Regions from separate parts of the Micromonospora sp. L5 genome, predicted to be linked through region 1. Evidence: riboswitches for the same ligand, from Rfam matches in the RefSeq annotation. Region 1 holds a riboswitch; each other region holds the start of a gene.
What was found. A riboswitch is a leader RNA that binds a small molecule or an ion and turns the genes downstream of it on or off. The one in region 1 is predicted to bind cobalamin.

Region 1 (9,413 bases):
CCATCGCCGAGCCGCCCCGGCGCCCGGTCACCACGAGATAGGGCACGTCGAGGCCGGGGGCGTCGGTGGCGAGGTCGATGAGCGCCTGCTTGGACTCGGCGGCGCCGATGAATCCCACCGGCGTACCGATGATCGCAGCTGGTCGTGGCGCGCCGTCGCGCAGCATCTCCAGCAGGTGGAACAGGGCCGTGGGGGCGTTGCCGAAGGCGACGACCGCGCCGGCGAGGTGGTCGGTCCACAGCGACACCGCCGCCGCCGACCGGGTCGTTGCCCACCGGTGGGCAAGCGCCGGGACCTCGGGTTCGTGCAGAAAGCAGCGGACCTCGTTGTCACGGGGCAGGCGGGCGCGGGTAACGCCGGCGGCGACCATGTGCGCGTCGGTCAGGATCGGCGCCCCCGCCTCCAGCGCCCCGCGGGCGGCGGCCACCAGGCCGGGGTGGATCACCAGGTTGCGGGTGAGGTCGGTCTGGCCGCATGCGTGGATCATCCGCACCGCGACCTTCTCGGCGTCGGCCGGCACACCCGAAAGATCGGCCTCGGCACGGATGGTGGCGAACGAGGCGTCGTAGATCGCCGCGCCGTCGGTGACGTAGTCGTAGCGGCGTGCCGGTGTGGTGAGACTCATGCGTTCTCCAGATCGGGGACGAGCAGGGTGCGGTACGGGGTGACGACGATCTCGCCGGCGCCGAGCGCGCGGATCTCCTCCAGCAGGGGAGCGTCCACTCGGCCGCCGGAAGCCGCGAGGTGCGCGGTGACGCGGCCGTCATCCTGAACGATCCTGCCCAGCGCGGGTGGAGGTGTGCTCACCCGGGTCCGCTCGGCACGGTCGAGTACGGTGCCCAGCAGCGCGGCGCCGGCGCCGGGCAGCTCGTCGACGTGCCAGGGTGAGTCCGGCCGGTCACCCGCGAGCCCGGCGAAGCGTACGGCGAGCCCGGTCAGCGCCGCGGCGGCCTCGTCCAGCCGGATGACTGGCCCCCACGCCGAGGTTCCGGCGCGTAGCTGCGCGGTGTCCGAGTCGAGCGCCACCAACCCCAGGTCCAAGTCACGGCTGACCAGATCACCGCGGCCGTCGTCAAGCACGAACAGGAACCGTCCGGTCAGCGCGGTGAGCCGGGGCTCGGCGCGCAGCCGTGCGTCGAGTCCGGCGACGACCGGGTGTAGATCGGCCCGGCCGCCACTGCGTCCGGTCAGCGGTGAGGCGAGGATGTTGCGGACCAGCTCGTGCGACGTGGACGGTACGAGCCCGGTCGCGATGACGTCGGCGACGACGGTCTCGGGCAGCCGCCCACCGTCGTGCTCGAGACCGCGCACCTGCAGGTTGGCGCGGCTGGTCAGGTGGACCGCGCCGTCGCCGTGCGCACGGGCCACCTCCACGAGTGCGCACAGCGCCGCAGTCGGCACGATCCCGCCGGGGACGCGCACCCGCACGAGCGCGCCGTCGTCGGCGATCCATGGGCGCAGCAGGCCGGGACACAGGTCGCGGCGGGTCCTCTCGGTCACGGCGACATGGTGCCAGAGCCCGTCCCCGGCGACACCGGCTGTCGGTGCTACCGTCGTGATGCCAGTCAAACTCAGCCATGAGCCAGGGAACCCGGTGCGAATCCGGGACTGACGCGCAGCGGTGAGGGTGACGGGCGGGGCACGACGCCACTGGACCCACGGTCTGGGAAGGCGCCCCGTCCGGTTGATCCCGAGTCCGAAGACCTGCTGGCCGCAGATCCGTCTGCGACACGTGCCCATCCAGGCCTCGCGCACAGGCCCCGGACGAAAGAAGACCCCGTGTCCCGATCGCACCGGATCACCGGCTCCTGACCCCGTGAGCGTCCTCGTTCACGTCGCGACCGCACTGACGGACGCCGCGTCGCCGGTGCTACGCGGGCAGGCCGAGGCAGCCGGCGCCCGACTGGCCTTCCTGCAAGCCGGCGAGCCGACGCTGACCCATGTGCTCGACCTGCTGCACGCCGAGGGCGCCCGGGAGGTTCGCCTGGAACCGGTGAGCACCGACGACCTGACTTTCGCCCGTTCGTGGGTGGGACGCGTGGCCGGCCACTGGCACCGTCAGCAGATCGACCCGCCGGTCATCCGGTTCGGCGAGCGCGCGATCACCGGGCACGAGGCGCCACTCACCTCACCGGCCTGGGACACCCTGCCGCCGTACCGCCATCATCTACTGCTGTGCCGCGGCCCGCGCTGCAGTGCCCGCGGCGCGGACGAGACCTATCGCGCGATCGTGGGCGCGCTCGTCGAGCAGCAGCTCACCGACGCCGACGTCCTCATGGCCCAGACCGGCTGCCTGTTCCCGTGCAACCACGGACCAGTCGCCGTCGTGCACCCCGACGGCACCTGGTACGGGCCGGTGCGACCCGGCGACGCGGCACGCCTCGTCGGCGAGCACCTACGCGCCGGCCGTCCGGTCGGCGACCTGCGCCTCGGCTCCCGTGTCACCGAAGGAGAAACATGACACGCATCGCCCTGCTGTCCACCTCGGACACCGACCTGCTCTCGGCGCGGGCCAGCAACGCGGACTGGTCCTGGGCCAACCCTGCCCGGCTCACCGGCGAGCGCCGCGACACCCTGACCACCGAGGCCGACGTGGTCGTTCTGCGGGTGCTCGGCTCGCCCGAGGACGTACGCGACCTCGCCGCGCTGATCCGCGGCACCGGCCGTCCCCTGGTCGTGCTCGGTGGGGAACGGACGCCGAACGCCGCGTTGATGGGGCTGTCGACCGTCCCGATCGGCGTCTGCGCCGAGGCGCACCGCTACCTCGCCGAGGGCGGCGCGGAGAACCTGCGCCAACTGCACGCCTTCCTGTCCGACACCGTGCTGCTGACCGGCGAAGGCTTCGAACCGCCGGCCGTGCTGCCCGAGTGGGGAGTCAGCCGGCAGCCGGCCCCGGACGCCCGGCCCCGCGTCGGAGTCCTGTACTACCGGGCCCACGAGGTGAGCGGCAACAACGCGTTCGCCCACGAACTCGCCGATGCCATCGACACCACCGGCGTGGCCGCCGGCGTACCGATCTACGTCTCGTCACTGCGGGCGGCGCCCGAGGAGTTGTACGCCGAACTCGCCACCCTGGACGCGATCGTCGTCACGGTCCTGGCCGCCGGCGGCGCCCGGCCCGCCACCGCGAGCGCCGGCGGCGACGACGAGTCCTGGGACGTCGAACGGCTGCGCGCCCTCGACATCCCCGTGCTGCAGGCTCTGGCGCTCACGTCCGGCAGAGCCGAGTGGGAGGCGTCCGACGAAGGCGTCACCCCGCTCGACTCCGCGACCCAGATCGCCATCCCCGAGTTCGACGGCCGCCTCATCACCGTCCCGTTCTCATTCAAGGAGGTCGACGCCGACGGCCTGCCCCGCTACGTGACCGACCCTGAGCGATGCACCCGCGTCGCGGGCATCGCCGTCAACCACGCCCGACTGCGGTATGTCCCGCCCGCCGAGCGCAAGGTGGCCCTCGTCCTGTCGGCCTACCCGACCAAGCACAGCCGCATCGGCAACGCCGTCGGCCTCGATACGCCCGTGTCGGCGATCCGATTGCTGCGCGCGATGCGAGATGCCGGCTACGACCTCGGCGCACCCGGCGCAATTCCCGGGCTCGACCCGCTGCTCCCGGTCGAGGGAGAGGATGCCGACACGACGGCCGGCAACGCGCTCATCCACGCTTTGATCGCCGCCGGTGGGCAGGACGAGGAGTGGCTCACGCAGGCTCAGCTCAGCGAGTCGCACGTGCGTATCAGCCGGGACGACTACCGGCGCTGGACTGCCGGATTGCCCGCCGCGCTGCGCGACGCCATGGCCGAGACCTGGGGCGAGGCTCCCGGCTCGCTTTTCGTCGACGACGACGGCGACATCGTGCTGGCCACCCTGCGCGCCGGTAACGTCGTCATCCTCATCCAGCCCCCGCGTGGCTTCGGCGAGAACCCGGTCGCGATCTACCACGACCCGGCCATGCCTCCGTCGCACCACTACCTGGCCGCGTACCGCTGGCTCGAACACGGCTTCGGCGCCGACGCGGTGGTGCACCTCGGCAAACACGGCTCGATGGAGTGGCTGCCGGGGAAGAACGCCGCGCTCTCAGCCGCCTGCGCCACGGACGCGGCAATCGGCAGCATGCCGTTGATCTATCCGTTCCTGGTCAACGATCCTGGCGAGGGTGCCCAAGCCAAGCGCCGCGCGCACGCCACCATCGTCGACCACCTGGTGCCGCCGATGGCACGCGCCGAAAGCTACGGCGACATCGCCAAGCTGGAGCAACTGCTCGACGAGCACGCCAACATCGCCGCGATGGACCCGGCAAAGCTGCCCGCGGTCCGCCAGCAGATCTGGACGCTGATGCAGTCCGCACAAATGCATCGCGACCTCGGCCTGGACGAACGGCCCGGCGACGAGGAGTTCGACGACTTCCTGCTGCACGTCGACGGCTGGCTGTGCGAGATCAAGGACGTACAGATCCGCGACGGATTGCACGTGCTCGGCCAGGCGCCGACCGGACAGGCACGCGTCAACCTGGTGCTCGCCGTGCTCCGCGCGACACAGGTCTGGGGCGGACAGAACCGGGCACTGCCCGGCCTGCGCGCCGCGCTGGGTCTTGCCGAGGACGCCCCGGCGGCCGACGTCGACGCCGTGGAAGCGCAGGCCCGTGCCCTGATCGAGGCGATGGAGAAGGCCAGCTGGCAGGCTGACGCGATCGACGCGCTGCACGACGACCCGGTGGTACGCGACGTCCTGCGCTTCGCCGCCGAGCAGGTCGTGCCGCGGCTGGCCGCCACCACCGACGAACTGACCAACGTCCTGCACGCGCTCGACGGCGGTTTCGTCCCGGCCGGGCCCTCCGGCTCCCCGCTGCGCGGACTGGTCAACGTCCTGCCGACCGGCCGTAACTTCTACACCGTCGACCCGCGGGCCGTTCCGTCCCGTCTGGCCTGGGAAACGGGACAGGCGATGGCCGAGTCCCTCGTCGCCCGGCACCTCGCCGAAACCGGCGAGCATCCCCGATCGGTCGGCCTCTCCGTGTGGGGCACCTCCGCGATGCGCACCTCCGGCGATGACATCGCCGAGGTGCTGGCGCTGCTGGGCGTACGCCCCATCTGGGACACGGCCTCACGCCGGGTCAACGGCCTGGAGGTGATCGGCCTCGACGAACTCGGCCGGCCCCGCATCGACGTTACCGTGCGCATCTCGGGATTCTTCCGCGACGCCTTCCCACACGTCATCGAACTCCTCGACGACGCCGTGCAGCTCGTCGCCGGGCTCGACGAACCCGATGAGCGCAACTACGTGCGGGCACACACCCGCCACGACCTCGCCGAGCACGGCGACCAGCGGCGGGCCACCACGCGGATCTTCGGTTCGAAGCCCGGATCGTACGGCGCCGGCATCCTCCAGGTCGTCGAGTCCGGCACCTGGCGCGACGACGCCGACCTGGCCGCCGTCTACACCGCCTGGGGCGGCTTCGCCTACGGCCGCGGCCTCGACGGAACCGCGGCAACCGACGACATGCGAACCAACTACCGGCGCATCGCCGTCGCCGCGAAGAACATCGACTCCCGCGAGCACGACATCGCCGACTCCGACGACTACTTCCAATACCACGGCGGCATGATCGCCACGGTCCGCGCGCTGACCGGCGCCGAACCCAGGGCGTACGTCGGTGACTCCACCACGCCGGACGCCGTACGCACCCGCAGCCTGCAGGAAGAGACCAACCGCGTCTTCCGCTCGCGGGTGGTCAACCCGCGCTGGATCGCGGCGATGCAGCGCCACGGCTACAAGGGAGCGTTCGAGCTCGCCGCCACCGTGGACTACCTCTACGGCTTCGACGCCACCGCCGGTGTCGTCCACGACTGGATGTACGAGTCGCTGGCCCGCGAATACGTCCTCGACGAGACGAACCAGCAGTTCATGCGCCGCGCGAACCCCTGGGCACTGCGCGGCATCGTGGAACGGCTGAACGAGGCCGCCGACCGTGGACTGTGGGCCGAACCGGACGCCGAGGTCATGGCGGAGATGGCCCGCGTGTACCTCGAGGTCGAGGGAGACCTGGAGGATCAGGCGTGACACGGCGCCTCACCCTGGTCGGCCTCGGCCCGGGCGACCCCGAACTGGTCACGGCCCAGGCCGTCCGGGCACTCAACGAGGCCGACTACTTCCTTGTCGCCGACAAGACCGGACAGCACCCGGGCACGGCCGACCTCATCGCGATGCGAGAGGCGATCTGCGCCCGGCACGTCACCGGCGCCTGGCGGCTCGTGCACGTACCCGACCCGGAACGCGACCGTGCCGACCCGGCCGACTACACCGGCGCGGTACGCGACTGGCACGAGGCACGGGCCCAGGCGTTCGAGCAGGCATTGCTGGACAACCCGGGAGACGCCGCAGTGCTCGTCTGGGGTGATCCGGCCCTGTACGACTCGGCGATCCGTGTGGCCGACCGCATCGCCGAACGCGCGCGGGTCGACATCACCGTGGACGTCGTACCCGGCCTCAGCAGCATCCAACTGCTGGCGGCACACCACCGGCTCGTCCTCAACACAATCGGTGGCCCGATCACCATCACGACCGGTCGCCGCCTGCTCCACGACGCGGCGACACACGACAACCTCGTCGTCCTGCTCGACGGGGCATTGACCTGTCGCCAGCTCCCCGGACTGTCGGCCTGGCAGATCTGGTGGGGCGCGAACCTCGGCTCGTCCGACGAGCAACTGGTGGCCGGCAACCTTGACGAGGTCGCCGACCGGATCTGGTCCCGGCGGACGGCGGCGAAACAAAGCCGCGGCTGGGTCATGGACACGTATTTGTTGCGCCGGGCCGGCAGCCTCGAGCGGCGATCCTGAGAATCACATCCTTTGACCCACCGATGATCACCCAGCCGCGAACGCACTCCTGCGATCGCTGGCCGCAACCCGTTACCGTGCGTGCCGCTCTAGCTGTAATGCCCAGCAGCGTTGTTGACGCGGCTGATGGGTGGTTTGCCGCGGAGCGAGGTGTGGTTGCGGTGGTGGTTGTAGGTGTGCAGCCAGGCGGGTAGAGCGTCAGCGCGTTGCTGGTTGTTGGTGAAGGGTTGGGCGTAGGCCCATTCGTCGCACAGGGTGCGGTTGAAGCGTTCGGCTTTGCCGTTGGTCTGTGGTCGGTAGCGGCGGGTGAAGCGGGCGGTGGCACCGAGGTCGGTCAGGGCCTGGTGCCAGGCTCGGCCGCGGTGGTAGGCCAATGCGTTGTCGGTCATGACGCGTTCGACGCGGGTGATTCCGTGGGTGGCGAAGTGCTCGGCGGCGCGGCGGAGGAAGCCGGCACAGGTGTCGGTTTTCTCGTCGGGGTGGATCTCGGCGTAGGCGAGACGGGTGTGGTCGTCGATGGCGCAGTGCACGTAGTCGAAGCCGACACGGCCGGCGGTGCGGGCACGGCGGTGTTCCAGGCTGTCGCGGCCCAAGATGCGCCAGCCGCCGCCGTCGCGAACCCGGCCGAGTTTCTTGACGTCGACGTGGATCAGCTCGCCGGGCCGGTCGCGCTCGTAGCGGCGGATGAGCTGACCGGTGGGCCGGTCGAGCCAGGCCAGGTGGTGTAGACCGTGCCGCGTCAGAACGGCGTGCACCGTCGAGGCCGGCATCCCGAGCAACGGTCCGAGCCGGCGAGCTCCGAGTTTGCGTTCCTGGCGCAGTTGGCAGACCCGCGCCTCCAGCTGGGCGGGCGTCTTGTGTGGCTGGTGGTGAGCCCGGCTGGATCGATCCCGCAGACCAGCGTCGCCCTCGGCCCGCCACCGCTGTAGCCACTTGTAGCCGGTGGCCCGAGAACAGCCCAGTTCCTTCACGACGTGGGCCACCGGCCGACCCTGGTCAACGACACGCGTGATGAGCAGCCGCCGGCCGTGGATGGTCAGCCGGGCATTACGGTGGGCCATGGAGACCTCCGGTTCCGTGTGGGCGTCAGCACCTCACACCTCGCCGGAGGTCTCGCCTCGTCTCAAGCCGCCACGCCGTCAACAACCCTCATGGGCATTACATCTAGCGCCTTGCGCCGAGCCCTGAGCGCGAGCGTAGTGTGGCGCGCGGTGGCCACTGCGCGGCTGAATCAGCTCGCGGTGCAGGTAGGTGTCGGTGTGGTGGGTGTACTGGTGGTGGAGCCGAGGAAACCGAAGGTGGTGCTGGCGCCTGGGGCGAGGCTGCCGTTGTAGCTGACGTTGCGGGCGGTCACCGCGGATCCCTGATTGGTGACTGTCGCATTCCACGCCTGGGTGACCGTCTGCCCCGCGGGGTAGGTCCAGGTCACGGTCCAGCCGTTGATCGCCGTGCCGCCCGCGGTGACCCGCACCTCGCCCTGGAAGCCGCCCGACCACTGGCTGGTCACCGTGTATGTGGCGGCACAGCCGCCTCCGCCAGTCGGCGGTGGGGTGGTCGGCGGGGGCGTGGTCGACCCGCCCCAACCGGTGGTCGAGTCGAGCCAGGCAGCGCGGCGCAGCATCCAGTCCCGCATGAACTGGACCTGCCCCTGCCAAGTCGGTGAAGTCGGCGTGACGAAGGGCCCGATCATCCGGGTGCTCAGGTTGGGCCAGCGCTGGAAGTTGCGCTGTGCCCCGTTGGTCAGCGGACCGGTGAGGGCGTTGATTCGGGACTGCAACGATGCGTCGGACAGTGGGCCACGGCGCAGCGTCTGCCAGCGCAGCCGCACCTCGTTGACGAAGGCCGGGTCACGCATCAGCTGCGTGTACCAGTCGTTGGCCACCGGTTGGCGGATCTGCTGGTACTGCCAGCCGGATGTCTGGTCGTTCTGGAAAAAGCCGCCCACACCGAAGGTGAGGTTGTAGTCCCAGAGCGGGCCAGCGGAGATCTTGGTGTCGCGGTCCTTGTAGAAGTACGCGCTGCGGATGTACGAGTCCATCTCCCGGCTCAGCTCGTTGATGATGAGCTGGTCTATGAAGGAGGGCACGTCGATGTACGCCCGGTAGCCGGTGACCGGGTCGGCGAAGTTCGGTGCCCGCAGGACGTTGTGGAATTCCTGAAGATGGTTACGCAACCAGTCGCGTTGCTCTGGTTGCAGGGGGGACGGATCGGTGACCTCAAGGTAGTTCCAGCAGCTTGCCGCCGGCCCGGTGCAGGGCAGGATCGGCTCCTCGGCGAGCTGGGCGACGCGGGGCAGCGGGAGGTGGCCAGGCGGTACGCCGCCGCGTGGGAGTCCGGCGACGTCGAGACGATCGTTGCGATGCTGACGGAGGACGCGCGGTACTCGATGCCGCCGCTGACCGTCTGGTACGAGGGCCGTGAGCAGCTCCGCGGCTTCCTGACCGAGGTGACGGGCGGGCGGAGGTGGCGGTTCCTGCCGACGAGTGCCAACGGGCAGCTCGCGTTCGGGACGTACCTCTGGAACGACGCGGCTGCCGCCTACCTGCCGGCGGGGCTGGACCTGCTCGTGCTGCGGGGGCG
Region 2 (9,413 bases), 1.6 Mb from region 1:
GGCGGCGTCCGGAGCGGGGATCGGCCAGCGTGGCCATGGACGGTCGGGCGGGCGGACCGGCCGGCCACCGTCCACGGCGAGCCGCCGGTCGAGAGGGATGGAGGTCGTCATGCCTTCGACCTTGATGCTCATCGATACATCAGCGGTACACACGCGATAGCCGGGACGGCCGGAGCCGTGTATCGGTGTTGTATCCCGGTGGTCGAACCTCGGGGTATGAGCCGATCCGCATCGCCCGTGGGCGAACCGACCGAACCTCGCGCCGTCGCTCGTGGCGTCTCCGTCGTCATCCCGGTCAAGGACCGGGTGGCGGAGATGCGCCGCCAGCTTCGCAGCCTGCGCGACGCCGCCCCGAACTGCCCGGAGCCGGTGGAGGTGGTGGTCGTCGACGACTCGGCGCCCGCCGCGGCCGCCGCGCACCGCGCCGCCTGCGCCGAGTACGGCGCCCGCTACGTGCGCGGCCCCCGGCACGTCGGGGCCAAACGGAACCTGGGCGTCCGGCACGCCCGCTACGACCTGCTGCTGTTCACCGACTCCGACTGCCGGGTGCCGGCCGATCTGATCACCCGGTACGCGGCCCGGCTGCGCGCCTCCGGCGAGGAGGTCGCCGGCGTCACCGGCCCGGTGGTCGTCGAGCCCGGCGACAGCGCGTTCTTCCGCGTGATGCGCCGCTCGTACCTGCTGCTCGGCGACCTGACCCGGCCGCTGCACTACGAGCGCGTGTCCTGGGGCGCCGGGGCGAACATGGCCCTGAAGCGCTCCGTCTTCGAGGCGGTCGGCGGATTTCCGGAGGACTCCCCGATGCCGCTGGGCGGTGAGGACCTGCACCTCGGGCTGCTGCTCACCGACGCCGGCTACGCGCTGCTCACCGACCCGGGCGGGGTGATCACCCACGACACCGGCGTCGCCGACACCTTCCGCGCGGTCGCCTACCGGTTCACCACGTACGGGCGCTCCGAGCAGTGGCTCTGCCTCGCCCACCCGCACCGGCGCCGGTTCGTGCTCAACACCGCCAGCACGCTCGCGGTGACCGCCCTGGCCGGGCTGCTCACCGCCCGGCGCAGCGGGGGGCGCAGTCTGCTCGCGGTACCGGCCGTCGCGGCCGCCGTGATCGCCGCGAAGACACCCGGCCGGCTCGGCGGTGACCGGGGACCGCGCGCGGTGGCCGAGTCGATGGCCTGCGCGGCGATCGAGACGCTGTTCGACGGGGCCGCGTTCGTCACCTCGCTCCGGCTCGGCCGCCCCGACCTGCTCTTCACCGGCTTCCGCGCGCCGGACGAGGCGGACTACCAGCCGGACGAGGCGGATTACCAGCCGGACGGGACGGACTACCGGCCGGACGGGGCGGACCGTCGGCCGGACGAGGTGGACCGGCGACCGGTCCCGCCGGTGGCCGCGCCGCCGGTGGCGGCCTGACGGGGGGAGTCGCAGTGCCGACGACGTTTCCGCTGGCCCCCGGCCAGCAGATGATGTGGGAGTTCATGACCGCGCTCGACCCGGCCCGTCCCGGTGCCGCCCGGCTCGTGGTGGTGGAGTTCCGCCGGCTGCGGGGCACCCTGCGGGTCGACGTGCTGCGGCAGGCGATGCAGGACGTGGTGGACCGGCACGACGCGCTGCGGATGCGGTTCGACCGCATCGGCGTGGAGCCCGAGGTGCGGATCCTGCCGCACGTCGAGTCGCCGCTGGAGTACGTCGACCTGTCCGGCCTGCCGCCGGCTGAGCAGCAGGCCCGCGTCGAGCGGATCGCGTACGCGCACCGCAACGACGAGTTCGACCCCGGCCGGGCGCCGCTGTGGCGGGCCGCCCTGGTCCGGCTCTCCGAGACCGAGCACGTGCTCGCGCTCTGCTTCTTCCACATGGTCTCCGACGGCTGGTCGTGCCGCGTCGTGGTGGAGGACCTGTGCCACGCGTACGCGGCCCGGCTCGGCGCGGCCGATCCGCAGCCGCCGCTGGGCGTGGACCACACCGCACTCGCCGCGCTCCAGGAGGCGGAGCAGGCCGGGAACGGCGTCGACGCCGCCGCCCGGGCCGCGTACTGGCGGGACCGGCTGCGGCCGGTGGAGCCGTACCAGTTGTTCCCGGCGTCGCCACCGGCGCCGGACGTCGCGCTCAGCGCGGAGGTGGCCACCCGCTTCGCGTTCCCGCCCGAGGTCACCGCGCGGCTGCGCCCGGCCGCCCGGCGGGCCCGCACCAGCCCGTACGTGCTGCTGCTCGCCGCCTACCTGGTGCTGCTGTCGCGGCGGGCCGGCCGGCCCCGGGTGGTGCTGGGCACCACCACGCTGGGCCGGGAGAGCCCGCTGTCCCGGCAGCTCGTCGGCCAGTTCACCAACAACGTCTACCTGCCCGTCGCGGTCGCGGCGGACGCGCCGATGAGCGCGGTGGTAGACGCCGCGCACGCCTCGCTGGCCGAGGCCGTCGCGCACGCCACCGCGTTCCACCGGCTGGCCCGGGCGGTCCGCCCCGACTTCGCGGCGATCCGCCCCTGGCCGGACAACCACCTGTTCGACGCCTGGTTCCAGTCCGCCGCGTCGGCGTCGCCGGTGCTGCACTGCCCGGGGCTGCGGGTGGAGCCGGTCGACATCACCGCCCGGCCCGCGCCCGGCACACCGCCGCCGGTGGTCGCCGCCGACGTGCCGCCCGAATGCCTGCCCGTCTGGGTCAAGCGGGGCTCACCGATCGTCGTGGTGGACGACGACCGGGCCGGCGGCGTGGTGATCCGCAACCGGGGTGTCTTCGGCGACGACCTCGTCCGCGGGCTCATCGACGACTACGTCGCGGTGGTCTCGGCGCTCGTCACCGACCCCGGGACCACCCCGGCGGAGGTCCACCTTCCTGACGGTGCGTGCTTCCTCGACCACGCGATCGGGTAGGAGTTCCGACGGACCGATCGGAGAGAGGTACGACGACCATGACGGACACCTCGACGAACCAGCACACGACGGAGCAGCCCGCGCCGCCGGTGCCACGCTCGGCCGTACGGGCCCGCTGGTCGGTGGCGCTGCTCTTCGTCATCATGGGCCTGGCCATCGGCGGGTGGTCGGCCCGCGTGCCGGAGGTGCGGGACGCGGTAGGCGTCGGCAACACCGGCTGGGGCCTGGCGAACATCGCCACGAACGCCGGGGAGCTGGTCTCCCTGGTCGTGGTGGCGGTGCTGATCAGCCGGATCAACACCCGCCGGCTGGCGCTGGCCGGGGCCGCGCTGATCCTGGTCAACGCGCCGCTGCTGGCCGCGTCCACCACAGTGGTGGCGCTTGTGGGCGGGCTGGCGGTCTGGGGCTTCGCGGCGAACCTGCTGGCCACGCCGATGAACGCCCAGTCGGTCGAGGTGCAGAAGCGTTACGGGCGGCCCATCCTGTCCACCTTCCACGCCGGCTTCAGCATCGGCATGCTGGCCGGTGGCCTCTGCGGCACCGGCGCCGCGGCGATCGGGATGTCCCCGTCGGCGCAGATGGCTGTCACCAGCGTCCTGCTGGGAGCGCTGCTGGTCGGTACGCACCGCTGGCTGCCTGATACGCCCCGGCAGGAGACGAAGGACGGCGAGGACCGGCGGCGGCTGCGTGACCGGTTCACCCCGCAGCTGCTGCTGCTCGCGGTGATCGCCTTCCTCGCCTCGTTCATCGAGATGGCCGGCGCACAGTGGAGCGCGCTGTACGCGACCGAGGTCGCGGGCGCTGCCGCGGTGCTCGCCGCGGCCACGTACACCTGCCTGTCGCTGGCCGCCACCGTCGCCCGGCTGTTCGGCGACCGGCTGGCCGGCCGGTTCGGGCGGATCCGCTTCGTCCGGCTGTCCGCGCTCGTCGCCACCGCCGGCGTGGCGCTGCCGGTGGCGTACCCCCATCCGGCCGCGGTGATGGCCGGCTTCGGACTGCTCGGCTTCGGCCTGGCGTGCGTGACCCCGACGGTGCTCGGCTTCGCCGGCGAGCAGCCCGGCCTCACCTCGGGTGAGGGCGTCTCGGTGGTGGCGATGGGCCAGTGGCCGGGCGCGTTGCTCGCGGCGCCGGTGATCGGCCTGCTCGCCGGCGCCCTGGACCTCCGCAGCGCGTTCGTGGTGGTGGCCGTGATGGCGATCGCCGTGGTGGCGTTGATCGGGCGGGTCCGGGCGACGGCGCTGCCCGGCGAGAGCCCGGTCCCGCCCCGGCCGTGACGGCCGGGGCGGGGGCGGCGGTCAGAAGTCGTCGTCGAAGGTGACCGAGCCGGTCACCCCGACCTGGTACGCCGACACCCGGCGCTCGAAGAAGTTGGACAGCTCCTGCACGTCCTGCAACTCCATGAACGCGAACGGGTTGCCGCTGCCGTACATGGGGGCGATGCCGAGCACTGCGAGGCGCCGGTCGGCCACATGCTGGAGGTACTCGCGCATGTCGGCCAGCGACATCCCGGGCACGCCCTGCCCCAGCAGGTCCTCGGCGAAGCTCACCTCGCACTCCACCGCCTCGGCCAGCATCTCCTTCACCTGCCGCTCCATCTCGTCGTCGAACAGGTCCGGCTCCTCGGCGCGTACGGTCTCCACCACGTCGAAGGCGAACGCCATGTGCATCGACTCGTCCCGGAACACCCAGTTGGTGCCGGAGGCCAGCCCGTTGAGCAGGCCCCGGGAGCGCAGGAAGTAGACGTAGGCGAACGCGCCGTAGAAGAACAGGCCCTCGATGCACGCGGCGAAGCAGATCAGGTTGAGCAGGAACGCCCGCCGGTCCGCGCGGGTCCGTAGCTCGCGCAGCTCGAAGATCGAGTCGATCCACCGGAAGCAGAACTCGGCCTTGCGGGCGATCGACGGGATGTTCTCCACCGCGTCGAACGCGGCGAACCGTTCCTTCTCGTCCGGCACGTACGTGTCGAGCAGGTTCAGGTAGAACTGGACGTGCACCGCCTCCTCGAACAGCTGCCGGGACAGGTAGAGCCGGCCCTCCGGGGAGTTGACGTGCTGGTAGAGGTTGAGCACCAGGTTGTTGGCGACGATGGTGTCGCCGGTGGCGAAGAACGCCACCAGCCGCGACACCAGGTGCCGCTCGGCCGGGGACAGCTTCGCCAGGTCGGCGAGGTCCGAGTGCAGGTCCACCTCCTCGACCGTCCAGGTGTTCTTGATCGCGTCCTTGAACCGGTCGAAGAAGCGCGGGTAGCGCATCGGCCGCAGGGTCAGGTCCATGCCGGGGTCGAGCAGCATGTGCCGGGTCGGTGCGGTGGTGGTCACTGGCATGCCTCGCAGCTCTCGGGGTTCTCCAGGGAACAGGCCAGCGCCTCGTCGTCGCTCACGGCGGAGACCACGCCGGAGACCGGGGCGAGCACCGGCGCGACGGTGGCCTGCTGGATGCGGGTGGCGGGACGGGAACGCAGGTAGTAGGTGGTCTTCAGCCCGGCCTTCCAGGCGTACAGGTACATCGAGGACAGCTTGCCGATGGTCGGCGCGCTCAGGAACAGGTTCAGCGACTGGGACTGGTCGACGAAGGGCGCCCGCGCGGCGGCCAGGTCGATCAGCGCCCGCTGCGGCAACTCCCAGGCGGTGCGGAACAGCTCCCGCACCGGCGCGGGCAGCTCGGTGATGTCCTGCACCGAGCCCTCGGCCCGCTTGATCCGGTCGCGGACCTGCGGCGTCCACAGCCCGCGCGCCTTCAGCTCCCGCACCAGGTACGTGTTGACCTGGAGGAACTCCCCGGACATGGTCTCGCGCTTGAACAGGTTGGACACCTGCGGCTCCACGCACTCGTAGCAGCCGGCGATGGAGGCGATGGTGGCGGTCGGCGCGATCGCCACCAGCAGTGAGTTGCGCAGCCCGTGGACGGCGATCCGCTCGCGCAGCGCCGCCCACCGTCCGGCCTGCGCCGGCTCCGCGCCCCACAGGTCCGGGTGCAGGTCACCCTTCGCGGCCCGGGTCTGCGGGTACGCCGGATGCGGGCCGAACCGCTCGGCCAGCCCGGCGGAGGTCTCCAGCGCGGTCAGCAGGATCTCCTCCTGCACGCGGGTGGACAGCTCCTTGGCCTGCGCCGAGTCGAACGGCAGGCGCAGCGTGAAGAACGCGTCCTGCAACCCCATCAGCCCGAGCCCGACCGGCCGCCAGCGCGGGTTCGACGCCGCCGCCTGCTCGGCCGGGTAGTAGTTGATGTCGATCACCCGGTCGAGGAACACCACGGCGGTGCGGACCGTGGCGCGCAGCCGCTCCCAGTCCACGCCGTCGGCGGTGACGTGGGCGCCGAGGTTCACCGAGCCGAGGTTGCACACCGCCGTCTCGGCGTCGTCGTTGACCTCCAGGATCTCGGTGCACAGGTTGGACAGATGGATCACGTTGCCCGGTTCACCGGTCTGGTTGGACAGCCGGTTCGCGGCGTCCTTGAACGTCATCCAGCCGTTGCCGGTCTGCGCGAGCGTCCGCATCATCCGCCCGTACAGGTCCCGCGCCCGGACCGTGCGCACCGCGTTCTTCTCCGCCGCCCGGTACGCGGCGTCGAACGCCTCGCCGTACAGGTCGGGCAGCTCCGGGGCGTCCGACGGGTCGACCAGCGACCACTCGCCGTCGGCCTCGACCCGGCGCATGAACTCGTCGGGGACCCAGTTGGCCAGGTTGAGGTTGTGCGTACGCCGCGACTCCTCGCCGGTGTTGTCCCGCAGCTCCAGGAACTCCTCCACGTCCGGGTGCCACGGCTCCAGGTAGACGCAGGCCGCGCCCTTGCGCCGGCCGCCCTGGTTGACCGCGGCCACCCCGGCGTCGAGCGTCTTGAGGAACGGCACGATGCCGTTGGAGCGCCCGTTGGTGCCCCGGATCAGCGCGCCCCGGCCACGTACCCGCGACCAGGAGATGCCGATGCCGCCGGAGAACTTCGACAGCTTCGCCACCTGGTGGTACCGCTCGTAGATCGAGTCCAGCTCGTCGCGCGGCGAGTCGACCAGGAAGCACGACGACATCTGGGTGTGCCGGGTGCCGGAGTTGAACAGCGTGGGGGAGCTGGGCAGGTACGCCAGGCTGGACATCAGCCGGTAGAAGCCGACCGCCTCGCCCGGGGTGCGGGACAGCCCGCAGGCCACCCGCAGCAGCCAGTACTGCGGCGTCTCCACCACCAGCCGCGACTGCGGGTGCCGCAGCAGGTAGCGGTCGGCCACCGTGCGCAGTCCGAAGTACTCGAACCGCAGGTCGCCGTCCGGGTCCACGGCGTCGTCGAGCTTGCGGGCGTGCCGGGCCACGAACGCGGCCGTCTCGTCGCCGATCAGTCCCAGCCCGTGCGCGTAGGCGATCGACTGGCTGAAGCTCGCCACGCCCTGTCCGCGGACCTCCTTGTCCACGTACGCGGCGAGCAGCCGCGCCGCCAGCTTCGAGTACTGCGGCTCCTCGCCGATCAGCTCCGCCGCGGTCTGGATCGACAACCGGTCCAGCTCGGCGGTGGTCGCCCCGTCGTAGAGCCCGCTTATCGTCTTCGTGGCCACCCGCAGCGGGTCCACCTCGTCCAGGTCGGCGACCCAGCGCTCGACCGCCCGGACGATCTTGCCGACGTCCACCGGCTCGGTGTCGCCGTCCCGCTTGCGTACCCGCATCGCCGGCCGGCGGGTCTCGGACCCGCCGGTTCCGGACGGGGGACTCTCCTGCACGACAGTCATGACCTCTCCTCGCTGTCACCGTCTGGAGACGGCGGGAGACGCCAACGGGCGCGGCGCACGGCCGGCCCGGCTGCTGGCGTCGGTCGTCCCGCGCGACCTCCGGCCGCCGTACGCGGAGGCGTACGGCGCGCTGGCAGGTCTTCGGACTCGCGGGCCCGACCGGGGTCGCCGGTCGCCTACCGGCCGTCGCTTCCCAGGCCGGTGGCCCAGTGCTGTTGACGGCTGTCGTTCCCACTCACCGCTGCGGGGCAGTCCCGGATTCCCACCGGGTTCCCTCTTGCCTCGGCCCCGCCCCGGAGGGCTCGGCCGAACCAGCTGCGGCACCACCATATATGGCGGTGAGGGCTTGCGTGCAACACCAGATGTCGTGTCGGCGTGTCGGAATGATCTCACTGTCCACAGTGCCTACCCCCGATTCCGGCGCGACCCGGCGGGCGCGATACTCGGCGGTATGGGGAATACCGGACGCCGCTGGGCGTGGGTGGCGGTCCTGCTCGTCGGCGTCGGGCTTCACCTGCTGGTGCTGGAGACACTCGCCGGCACCGGGACCGTCACGTTCGTCCCGGCGCTGATCGTGCTCGGCGCGTGCGTCGCGCCCGCCACATTCCTGGCCTTCGCCCAGGGACGGCCGGCCCGCCGCCCGGTCCCCGGCTCCGTCGTCGGCGTCGCCGCGCTCCTCGGCGGCGTGGTCGGCGTGGTCGCCGCCGGCTGGCTGGAGTACGGCACCCTGCACCGCCTCGGCGTCCTGCCGATGGCGCTCGTCGGCCTGGCCGAGGAGACCGCCAAACTGATCGTGCCGGCCGGCATCCTGCTGCTGTGGCGGCGGCACCCGTCCCCGGCGCAGGGCCTGGTGATCGGCGTGGCCTCCGGCACCGGGTTCGCCGCGCTGGAGACCATGGGCTACGCGTTCGCCGCGTTCGTCGGGTCGGAGGGCAACCTCGGCGCGGTCGAGCGGACGCTGCTGGTACGCGGTCTCACCGCGCCCGCCGCGCACCTGGCCTGGACCGGGCTGACCGCCGCCGCGCTGTTCACGTTCGCCGCCGCGCCCGGCGGCCGGAAGCTGGCGGCGTTCCTGCTCACCTTCGCCGCCGCCGTCACGCTGCACACCTGCTGGGACACGTTCGGCACCCAGCCCGCGTACGTGTTCATCGGCGCCGTGTCGCTGGGCTGGGTGCTGCTGCGCCTGCACCTGGACCGCGAGCGGCCGCCCGCGTCCGGGACGCCGGCGGAGCCGAACCGGGACCGGCCTCATGATCATCGCCAGTTCGCCGAGGTGGCGGGGTCGGAGCACTTCTGATGCCGCCACTTCGGCGTGATGGAGTCGATCAACCGGCCCGGGCATTGCCGACGCCCCACCGCGCTCCGCCACTCGCCCCGGTACGCCTCAGCCGGCGGCCAGCCGGACGCCGAGCGCGACGAAGGCGACAGCGCAGAGCCGGTCGACGCGCCGTGACCAGCGGCTGTCGCCCCACCGCCTGGCGAACCGCCCGGCGCCCACCCCGAGCGCCAGGTCCACGGCGAGCTGCACCGCGACGAACAGCACGCCGAGCAGCACCAGCTGCGCCGCCACCGGGCCCGCCTCGGGCCGGACGAACTGCGGCAGGAACGCCACACTGAACAGGATCATCTTCGGGTTGAGCAGGTTCGTCAGCAGCCCGCGCCGGAACGCCCGCCCGGCACCGCCGTCCGGCCGGTCCGCCGGGGCGCCGGGCCGGCCCGTGCCGCGCAGCGCCCGCAGGCCCAGCACGATGAGGTACGCCGCACCGGCCCACCGGATCGCGGTGAACAGCACCGGGGACGCGGCGATCAGCGTGGCGAGCCCGGCCACCACG
Region 3 (9,413 bases), 180 kb from region 1:
GCGTGGCGGCTGGAGATCGGCCGCTTCCGGCTGCGGCACAGGAGCCCGTGGACGCTGCGTAACAACCTGCTCAACGCCGGGCTCATGACCGTCGCGCTCTTCGCCCTGCTGATCGCTGTGTTCGGCTGGCGGCTCGTGCCCTTCCTGTTCCTGCAGGCGATCGTCGGCCTCTCGCTGCTGGAAGCGGTCAACTACCTCGAGCACTACGGATTGTGCCGTCGGCGCACCGCCACCGGCCGCTTCGAGAAGGTCGACCCACGGCACAGCTGGAACAGCGACCGCGTCGTCACCAACGTGTTCCTCTTTCAACTGCAACGCCACAGCGACCACCACGCCAACCCGCTGCGCCGCTACCAGACGCTGCGCAGCTTCGACGTCTCGCCGCGACTGCCCGGAGGCTACGCCTCGATGGTGATGCTGGCTCTCGTCCCGCCGCTGTGGTACCGGGTGATGAACCCACGGGTTCTGGCGCACCACGGCGGCGACCTGAACCTCGCCAATCGCAACCCCCGCGCCGAGGCCCGACTGCGTCGCCGCTACGGCCGGCCCGCAGCGGACACCACAGCGGTCCACGCCGCCTGACCCGACCCGGTGTAGGTCTGACGGCACCTCTCCGTGTCAGGGCGTAGGATTTCGGTTCCTGCACGGAACGGGGCCGTGCCCGGCCGGTCGCGCCGCTTCGGCCTCGCCGGGCGCCGTGGCGTCCGGGACGAAGGGTGGACACCCCGGATGCACCAGCGGATCCTGCTGCGAGCCCGCAAGGGCCCGTTCGACGTCGTCACCGCCGAGGAGACCTACGAGCGGGACTGGATCGGCAAGAACAGCGGCAACCTGGTCTTCAGCCACGCCGCGCACAAGCTGCTGTCCACCTCGACGGCGGAGATCACCCCGTCGCGGTTCCGGACGGACCCGCGCGATGCCGACGAGATCAACGAGAAGTACGACGTCTTCGTGATCCCGCTGGCGAACGCGTTCCGCCACGACTACGTGAACCGGTTGACGTCGATGACCCGGCTGATCGAGCGGCTCAAGATCCCGGTGGTGGTGCTCGGGGTCGGGGCGCAGACCGACGTGGACGGCGACCGGGAGTACCTGCGTCCGATCGACGAGCCGGTGAAGGCGTTCTGCCGGGCGGTGCTGGACCGATCGCACAGCATCGGCGTACGCGGCGAGATCAGCGAGAACTACCTGCGGACGCTGGGCTTCTCCGCCGTCGAGCAGATCGGCTGTCCGTCGATGTTCCTGCACGGCGACAGCCTCCGGGTCGAGAAGGCGAAGGCGACCCTGGACACCGAGGATCGGCTCGCGTTCGTCATCTCGCCGTACGTCCGCGCGTTGGCCCCGATCGTCCAGCACCACCACCAGCGCTACCCGAATCTGCGCTACGTGGCGCAGGGCCTGTACACCCTCGGCACCCTGCTCTACGGCGACGCACCGAAGTTGCGCGGCAAGACCGACGACATGCCGATCCACACCTCACACCCGCTCTTCGTCGAGGACAAGGTGCGGATGTTCATGGACCCGTGGCCCTGGATGGAGTATCTCTCCGGATTCGACTTCGCCTTCGGCACCCGGATCCACGGCACCATCACGGCGCTGATCTCCGGCACTCCCGGGTATCTCCTCGCACACGACTCGCGCACCCTGGAACTGGCCCGCTACTTCGACATCCCGCACCGGTTGATGCGCGACGTGCCGGCCGACGTCGACGCCGCCCGACTCTACGAGGAAGCCGACTACACGGCCCTGAACGAGGGCCACAAGGAGCGCTTCGCGCGGATCACCGCGTTCCTCGCCAAGCACGACCTCGGCCTGTCGTTCGCCGACGGGGACAGCGCCACCCGCTTCGACGAGCAGGTCCGCCGAACCGTCTACCCGCCGGCGGTCCGGCCGGCCTCCGCCTACACGGCCGAGGAACTGCTGACGCGCATCCAATGGCTGCGGGACGAGAACCGGACGCTGCAGCAGAAGCTCACGGCACGCCGCGCGCAGCCACTGCGCGACCAGGTCAAGCAAGCGGTGGGCCGCCGGGTCCGCCGGATGCTGTCGCGCTGACCGTCGTACGCCTGCTCGGCAGCGGAATGGCCGGCGCCGCGACGGCGGCGTTCGGCGTGGCGGTGCGATCAGCCCGCCGCGAATCGCGAGAACCCTTCTTATTTCCATCGACCGGCATTACGCTCTGGGCCAGCCCTGAGGTGCATCACATCGGAGGTTCCTATGAGGACGATGACCATCCGTCGCACGACTGCACTCCGCCTGGTGTCCGGCGCACGCCGCCTGTGGATCGAGTGGTGCTGGTAACTGCCGGCCCGGCGGGCGCTCCCGGGCGCCCGCCCCTGCGGCGGTGGGCCCTGCGGTGACGGACGGGGCGGAGCGCTACGACTGCCACCGCGACCACGGGCCGTACGCCGGGGTCTCGGCCTTCCTCGGCCGGGTCGCCGCCGACCGGCCCCGCCTGGCGGCCCGGCACGCGGTCGAACTGCACGCGATCGCCCCCCAGCTCGACCCGGCGGCCCGGCCGGCCGCCGAGGAGGAGCCGATCCGCTTCCACCCCGCCCGCCGTACCGCCTGCCTGGCCTACGGCGCGGCGGAACTCGTGGCGGCCTGGGCCGGCACGCTCCGGCGGCCCGTCACCGTCCGGTTCGATCACGTCGCCGGCGCCGACGAGACGACAGCCGAACTGCTGGACGCGCTGGCCCGCCGGCTCGGGCCGGCCCCGGTGCGCCTCGACCTGCGCGACGACGGTGCCCCCGATCCGGCGCCCGACGAGCGCACCCCGCAGGCGCTGCGACGGGCCCTGGGCGACAGCCTGGCCCGCGGCTACTACCACCACGCGGCCCGGGTCGCCCGGCGCGGGCGGGCGGCGGTCACCCCCGACGGCGACCTGCGGCACTGGTGGGCGTTCACCACCGGCCTGGCCACCGCCCTGGCGGCCCTGAACCGGGCCGCCGAGGCGCTCGACCTCTACGACGAGGCGCGGGCCGTCACCGACGACCCGAAGATCACTATGTCGGCGGCGTACGCCACCGCCATGCTGCACGCCCGGCACCTGCCGGCGGCCGACCAGGACCCGGCGCTGGCCCGGCACTGGCTGGAGGTGGCGCTGCGCCTCGCCGCCGAACTGGCCGACCCACGCCGGCGGCTGCTGTCGACGGTCTTCTACGAGCAGGGCCTGGCGCTGCTGGACAGCCGGGCCGGCCGGCCCGACCGCGCGCTGCGGCTCGTCGACGACGGGCTGACCCGGCTGACGGCCGCGCTCGGCCCCGGCGAACGCCCGCAGGACCTGGCCCGGCTGCGCCACAACCGGGCGCAGGTTCACCTCGCGCTGGGCGACCCGGCGCGGGCGCTGGCCGATCTGGACACCGTGATCGCCCACGACCCCGACAACTGCGAGTACTACGTGGACCGCGCCGCCCTCCACCGGGCGGCGGGCCGGACCCGAGCCGCGATCAGGGACTACGACGCCGCCATCCGGCTGGGACCGCATCTGCCCGAGGCGTACTACAACCGGGCCGTGCTCCAGCAGGAGCGGGGCCGCCCCGAGCGGGCTCGCGCCGACCTGGAGCGGGTGCTCGCCATCGAACCGGGGCACCTCGACGCCCGGATCGCCCTGGTCAACCTGCACGTGGAGCGCGGCGCGCTGGATGCCGCCGAGGCGGGTGCGCGGGCCGGGCTGGCCGGCGCTCCGCAGGAGCCCGCGCTGCTGTGCACCCTGGGCCTGGTCCTCGCCGAGCGCGGCCGGCCCGCCGAGGCCGACGAACTGCTCACCCGGGCCCTGAACGGGGACCCCGAACTGGTGGAGGCGTGGACGAACCGGGCGGCCACCCGGTTCGAGCGCGGCGACGTGGCCGCCGCGCTCGCCGACCTGGACCGGGCGGTGGCGCTGTCGGAGGCCCCCGTGCCGCGCTACAACCGGGGTACGGCCCTGGCCCGGCTGGGCCGGTGGGACGAGGCGGCCCGCGACTTCGCCCAGGCGCTCGCCCAGCCCGGCCTGGACCGGGCCCTGCGCCGGGATCTGCGCGCGGAACTCACCAGGTGCCGCCGGGCGCTGGCCGTCTGACCCGGCCCGGCCGGGGAGCCGGCGCTCATCGTGCGCCGGTCCCGGTCCGGGGGAGGGGAGCGGGTTCAGCAGCCCTGGCGGCGGCTGTAGATCTGGTGGCGCTCACCGGCCCATCCGATGTAGCCGACCGCCTCGACGCAGTAGTTCGCCGTACCGGTGACGGCGACCGGGCCGGCGTAATAGCTGAAGTCACCGGAATTGGTGTCCGCGCCGCCCGACCGGGTGCAGTGCGCGCCCTCGCCCGACCGCTCCGCGCAGCGGTAGATCTGCACGAAGGTGGGCGCCGACCTCCCGTACGCCGCGCCGCGGTGGTAGAAGCAGGCGCTGTTGGTGCCCCCGTTGCTGCTGTTGTAGTAGATCACCAGTTCACCGAGCCCGGACGACTGCACCTGGCTGTAGGTGATGGTCCCCGAGCAGGAGCCGGCCGCCTGGGCGGCGGGGGCGCCGACAGTCAGGCCCGCCGCGACGGTCACCAGCGCCGTCAGCGCCGAAAGCATGCGTTTCATGTACCTACCTACCCAATCCACAGTCGACTGTTCCGTAGTGGATCTTAATCAACCGGTGACCTTCGCCGTGACCCTGGTCCATAGGCAGCCACCTATTGACAAACAATATTAACAATTGGACCCTCTGAGAGAGCGCTCTCCCGTCCCCCCGTCTCCCGCGAGGTGTCCCCATGCGTCTCCGAAGAAGGCTGCTCGCCGCCGCGTCCGCCCTGCTCGCCGGGCTCACCGGCGCCGTCGTCGCCACGCCCGCCCAGGCGGTCGGACCGGCGTTGCTGCCGGTCACCGTCACCAACACCACCGGCCGCAGCGACCCGGTCCACCTCTACGTCATCGGCGTCCAGCTGTCCTCCGGCCGACTCGGCTACGTCACCTCCGGCGGCACCTTCGTACCGTGGACCGGCGGGCAGCTCCCGCCGTCGCCCGCGCCGGACGTCTCCATACCGGGCCCCGGCAACGGCGGCAGCACCACGATCCAGTTCCCCCGCGGCTTCTCCGGCCGGGCCTACTTCTCCCTCGGGCAGAAGCTCAAGTTCTTCCTCACCCCGGACGGACTGGTGCAGCCCGCGCCCTGGGCGGCCGGTGACGCGAACCGCGACATCCTCTTCGACTGGAGCGAGTTCACCTACAACGACTCCGGGCTGTGGCTCAACAGCTCCCAGGTCGACATGTTCGCGATCCCGCACGCGGTCACCGTGACCGGCGCCAACGGCGTCACCAAGCGCACCGGCGACGTGGTGGCCAACGGACGCAACGCGGTCATCGACGGGATCCGGGCGCAGCCGGGCTGGGCCGGCACCGTCCACACCCGCTCCGACGGGACCGTCCTGCGCGTCCTGGCTCCGGGCAAGGCGGCCGGGGCCGGCCTGCTCAGCACCACGTACCTGGACTCGTACATCGCGTCCGCGTGGAACGCGTACACCACGAAGACCCTGACCGTGGCGCCCTTCGCCGACCAGCCGGCCATCCGGTACTACGGCCGCACCTCGGGCAACACCATGACCTTCACCAACGGCAGCGGCCAGGTCGTCGCCTCCTTCAACCGGCCCTCCTCGGCCAGCGTCTGGGGCTGCGACGGCGACCTGCCCGCGCCGAACGACCAGGTGGTCGGCCCGATCTCGCGTACGCTCTGCGCCGCCCTCAACCGAGGCACGCTCGGCACCGTCGACACCCAGCCCAGCACGAACGCCGCCGACTTCTACCGCAGCAACCCCACCAACCAGTACGCCCGCCTGATCCACGCCAACATGACCGACGGCCGGGCGTACGCGTTCGCCTTCGACGACGTCGGCGGATTCGAGTCGCTGGTGCACGACGGCGATCCCCGTTCGGCCGGACTGATCCTCAGCCCGTTCACCGGCGGTGGCGGCGGCACCCCGACCACCGGGGTGCCAGTGGTCAGCAACTGGAACAACAAGTGCATCGACGTGCCGAGCTCCAACTTCGTCGACCGCGCGCCGTTGCAGATGTGGAACTGCAACAACACCAACGCGCAGAAGTGGACGTTCAGCGGCACGGCGCTCAAGAGCCAGAACAACAAGTGCATGGACATCGACGCCGGGTCCACCGCGAACGGGGCGGCGGTGCAGCTCTACACCTGCAACGGCACCGGCGCCCAGCAGTTCACCCTGAACGCGGCCGGAGACCTGGTCAACCTCCAGGCCGGCAAGTGCGTCGACATCAAGGACTGGAACGGCAACGACGGCGCGAGGCTCCAGCTCTGGGACTGCGGGGGCACGGCCAACCAGAAGTGGCGCAAGGGCTGACCAGCCATGCGAACGGTGGCGGGGGCCGACCGCGAGTCGCTCCCGTCACCGGCAGGCGACGGACGAGACGGCCGGTGACACGACGCCGCGCACCGAGGCGTCCATCGACGTTCATCCAACAGATCGATGTGCGTAAGCTCCGCCCGGTCAGATCTGGGGAACCTACCGAGGAGGTTCCATGGATCGTCGAGCAATGCTGCGGGCCACTGTCGTCGGTGCGGGCGCTGTCGCGCTGCCGTTCACCGCGTGGTCGGCGGCGTACGGAGCCCCGGCGCAGAACGCGGCGGGCCCCTACGGTGGGCTCCAGCCCGCCGACGCCAACGGCATCCAGTTGCCGGCCGGCTTCACCAGCTCGATCGTCGCACGATCCCGTCGGACGGTGCCGGGGACGTCGTACACCTGGCACGACGCTCCGGACGGTGGCGCCGTGTTCCCGAACGGCACCGGCTGGATCTACGTGTCGAACTCCGAGGTGTCAGCCGGTGCGGGCGGCGGTGCCTCACGCCTCGTCTTCGACTCCAGCGGCACCGTGGTCGGGGCGTCGCGGATCCTCTCCGGCACCAACAACAACTGCGCCGGGGGCAAGACACCGTGGAACACCTGGCTCTCCTGCGAGGAGGTGTCCCTGGGCCGGGTCTTCGAGACGTACCCCCTCGGCGGGACCGCCGTGGCGCGTCCCGCGCTGGGCCGGTTCAAGCACGAGGCGGCCGCGGCCGACCCGGTCCGCCGGGTCGTCTACCTGACCGAGGACGAGACCGACGGCAAGTTCTACCGGTTCGTGCCGACCACCTGGGGCGACCTCTCCGCCGGAACCCTCCAGGTCTTCCGCGCCGGTACGGCGACCTCCGGCACGTTCACCTGGGCCACGGTGCCCGACCCGGACGGCTCGCCCACCCCGACCCGGCAGCAGGTGTCCGGCGCGAAGACGTTCAACGGCGGCGAGGGCTGTCACTACGCGGATGACACCGTCTGGTTCACCACGAAGGGCGACAACCGCGTGTGGCAGGTCAACCTGGCCGCCGGCACGTACGAGCTCGCCTACGACGACAACCTGGTCAGTCCGGGCACCCCTCCGCTGACCGGGGTCGACAACATCACCGGGTCCACTGCCGGTGACCTGTACGTCGCGGAGGACGGCGGGAACATGGAGATCTGCATGATCACGCCCGACGACAAGATCTCGGTCTTCCTGCGGATCACCGGACAGAGCGGTTCGGAGATCACCGGGCCGGCGTTCACCCCGGCGGGGGACCGGCTGTACTTCTCGTCGCAACGCGGCACGACCGGCTCGTCCTCCGGCGGCATCACCTACTGCGTCACCGGGCCGTTCCGCCGATGACCGGCTCCCGGCCCCGCTGACAGTGACCACGCGGTGGAGGACGCCCGGTCTTCACCGGGCGTCCTGCCGGCCGTCACGGCACGTGTCCGGTTCCTGGCGCATTGACATCGGTGCTCCGGCCACAGCAGACTGTCGCGACAACTGAACCACCGCGTGTACGTGCGGGGGAAGACCGGTCGAAATCCGGCGCTGGCCCGCAACGGTAGGCCGCCCAGAGAGATCTGCGGCGGCGAGCCCGAATACCCGTCGTACGCGTGTATCCGCTCCCCACCCGTCGTGGCCCACGGGTCGGAGTCCCGGTCGACGCGGCGTTGCCGCGGTCGTCCGGGCTTTCGACGACCGCCGGGCCGGAAAGGCGCTTCCGATGGTCGTCCGCCGAAGCCGGCACCGCCTGCTCGCGCTCCTCTGCGGCGTACTCGCCGCTCTCACCCTCACCACACCCGCCGTCGCCGCCCCCGAGCGCGCCGCCCTCACCCGCCCGGAGGCCGCCGGCGGCTGGCTCGCCCGGCAACTCGTCGACGGCGAACGCTTCGAGGCGGTCTTCGACGGTGTCGCGTACCCCGACCAGGGGCTGACCCTCGACGCCGTGTTCGCCTTCGCCGCCACCGGCGTCGCCGACGACCACGGCGCCGACGCGCTGGCCTGGGTCGCCCGGCCGGACATCCGCGACGGCTACCTCGGCGACGGCGCCTCCGAGGCGTACGCGGGTGCGACCGCCAAGCTCGCCCTCGCCGTGCAGGTGCGCGGCGGCGACCCGGCCGACGTCGGCGGGGTGGACCTGATCGCCCGGCTGCGCTCGCTCCAGACGCCGGCCGGCAGGTTCAGCGACCGGTCCGCGTACGGCGACTACAGCAACGCGTTCAGCCAATCCTTCGCGCTGCTGGCGCTGGACCGTACGGCGGGCGGAGCGCCACCGGCGGCGGCCGCCTGGCTGGCCGGCACCCGGTGCCCGGACGGCGGCTACCCGCTGCTGCCCGCGCAACCGGTCTGCACGTCCGACGTGGACGCCACCGCGCTCGCGGCACAGGCGCTGCGCGCCGCGGACCGTCCGGCCGACGCCGCCGCCGGGCTGCGCTGGCTGGTGTCCGTTCAGCGTGCCGACGGCGGCTTCGCCAACGCGGGCGGCACGCCGAACGCCAACAGCACCGGCCTCGCCGCGCAGGCCCTGCGCGACGGCCACCGGCTGCCGGCCTGGGCGCGGGCCCGGGCATTCCTCGCCGGACTCCAGGTCGGCTGCGCCGGGGCGCCGGCCGACAGGGGCGCTGTCGACTTCGACGGCGGCGGCTTCGATCCGGCCACCGCACCCCGGGCGACCGCCCAGGCCGTCCTCGGTCTCACCGGGATCGGGTACGCCCGTCTGTCCGCCGCCGGCGCCGACCCCGGCGCACCGGCACTCGCCTGCCCGTGAACCCCTTCGCCGCGCACCCGATCACAGGAGGATCCGTGTTCCGTCATCGTTCCACAGTCCGCACCTGGCTGGCCGGCCTGCTGGCCGCCGTCGTGGCCGGCGTCGCGCTGACCGCAGTCGAGCCCGCGCCCCGGGCGGCGCACGCCGCCGCCTGCACCGGCACCTCGGGAGTCACTGTGGTCGTCGACTTCGCCGCGCTCGGCGGCGGCGTCCAGGTCGCCTGTGCGCCGGGCGATCCGGCCACCGGCCTGGCCGCGCTCCAGGCCGCCGGCTTCACAGTCACCGGCACCGCCCGCTGGGGCCTGGCCTTCGTCTGCCGGATCAACGGCAAGCCCAC

Region 2: another riboswitch for cobalamin. It lies ahead of ML5_RS28675 (ribonucleoside-diphosphate reductase subunit alpha); the one in region 1 lies ahead of ML5_RS21500 (ferredoxin).
Region 3: another riboswitch for cobalamin. It lies ahead of ML5_RS22320 (peptidase); the one in region 1 lies ahead of ML5_RS21500 (ferredoxin).

The regions. Positions count from the first base shown of each region.
Region 1 covers NC_014815.1:4,582,269-4,591,681, forward strand. Annotated here, with positions in the region: gene ML5_RS21490 (precorrin-8X methylmutase) at 1-625, opposite strand, end outside; gene ML5_RS21495 (sulfite reductase subunit beta) at 622-1,500, opposite strand; cobalamin riboswitch at 1,546-1,727, shown strand; gene ML5_RS21500 (ferredoxin) at 1,817-2,461, shown strand; gene cobN (cobaltochelatase subunit CobN) at 2,458-6,057, shown strand; gene cobF (precorrin-6A synthase (deacetylating)) at 6,054-6,833, shown strand; gene ML5_RS21515 (IS481 family transposase) at 6,923-7,894, opposite strand; partial or broken gene ML5_RS32930 (cellulose binding domain-containing protein) at 8,065-8,403, opposite strand; partial or broken gene ML5_RS32935 (CotH kinase family protein) at 8,443-9,006, opposite strand; partial or broken gene ML5_RS21525 (nuclear transport factor 2 family protein) at 9,052-9,413, shown strand, end outside.
Region 2 covers NC_014815.1:6,226,613-6,236,025, reverse strand. Annotated here, with positions in the region: gene ML5_RS28700 (DegT/DnrJ/EryC1/StrS aminotransferase family protein) at 1-111, opposite strand, end outside; gene ML5_RS28695 (glycosyltransferase) at 217-1,416, shown strand; gene ML5_RS28690 (condensation domain-containing protein) at 1,431-2,870, shown strand; gene ML5_RS28685 (MFS transporter) at 2,909-4,144, shown strand; gene ML5_RS28680 (ribonucleotide-diphosphate reductase subunit beta) at 4,166-5,194, opposite strand; gene ML5_RS28675 (ribonucleoside-diphosphate reductase subunit alpha) at 5,185-7,581, opposite strand; cobalamin riboswitch at 7,696-7,912, opposite strand; gene ML5_RS28670 (PrsW family glutamic-type intramembrane protease) at 8,033-8,878, shown strand; gene ML5_RS28665 (LysE family translocator) at 8,966-9,413, opposite strand, start outside.
Region 3 covers NC_014815.1:4,765,889-4,775,301, forward strand. Annotated here, with positions in the region: gene ML5_RS22290 (alkane 1-monooxygenase) at 1-582, shown strand, start outside; gene ML5_RS22295 (polysaccharide pyruvyl transferase family protein) at 730-2,055, shown strand; gene ML5_RS22300 (tetratricopeptide repeat protein) at 2,357-4,060, shown strand; gene ML5_RS22305 (hypothetical protein) at 4,126-4,566, opposite strand; gene ML5_RS22310 (beta-1,3-glucanase family protein) at 4,737-6,329, shown strand; gene ML5_RS22315 (alkaline phosphatase PhoX) at 6,508-7,668, shown strand; cobalamin riboswitch at 7,798-7,934, shown strand; gene ML5_RS22320 (peptidase) at 8,033-9,076, shown strand; gene ML5_RS22325 (hypothetical protein) at 9,112-9,413, shown strand, end outside.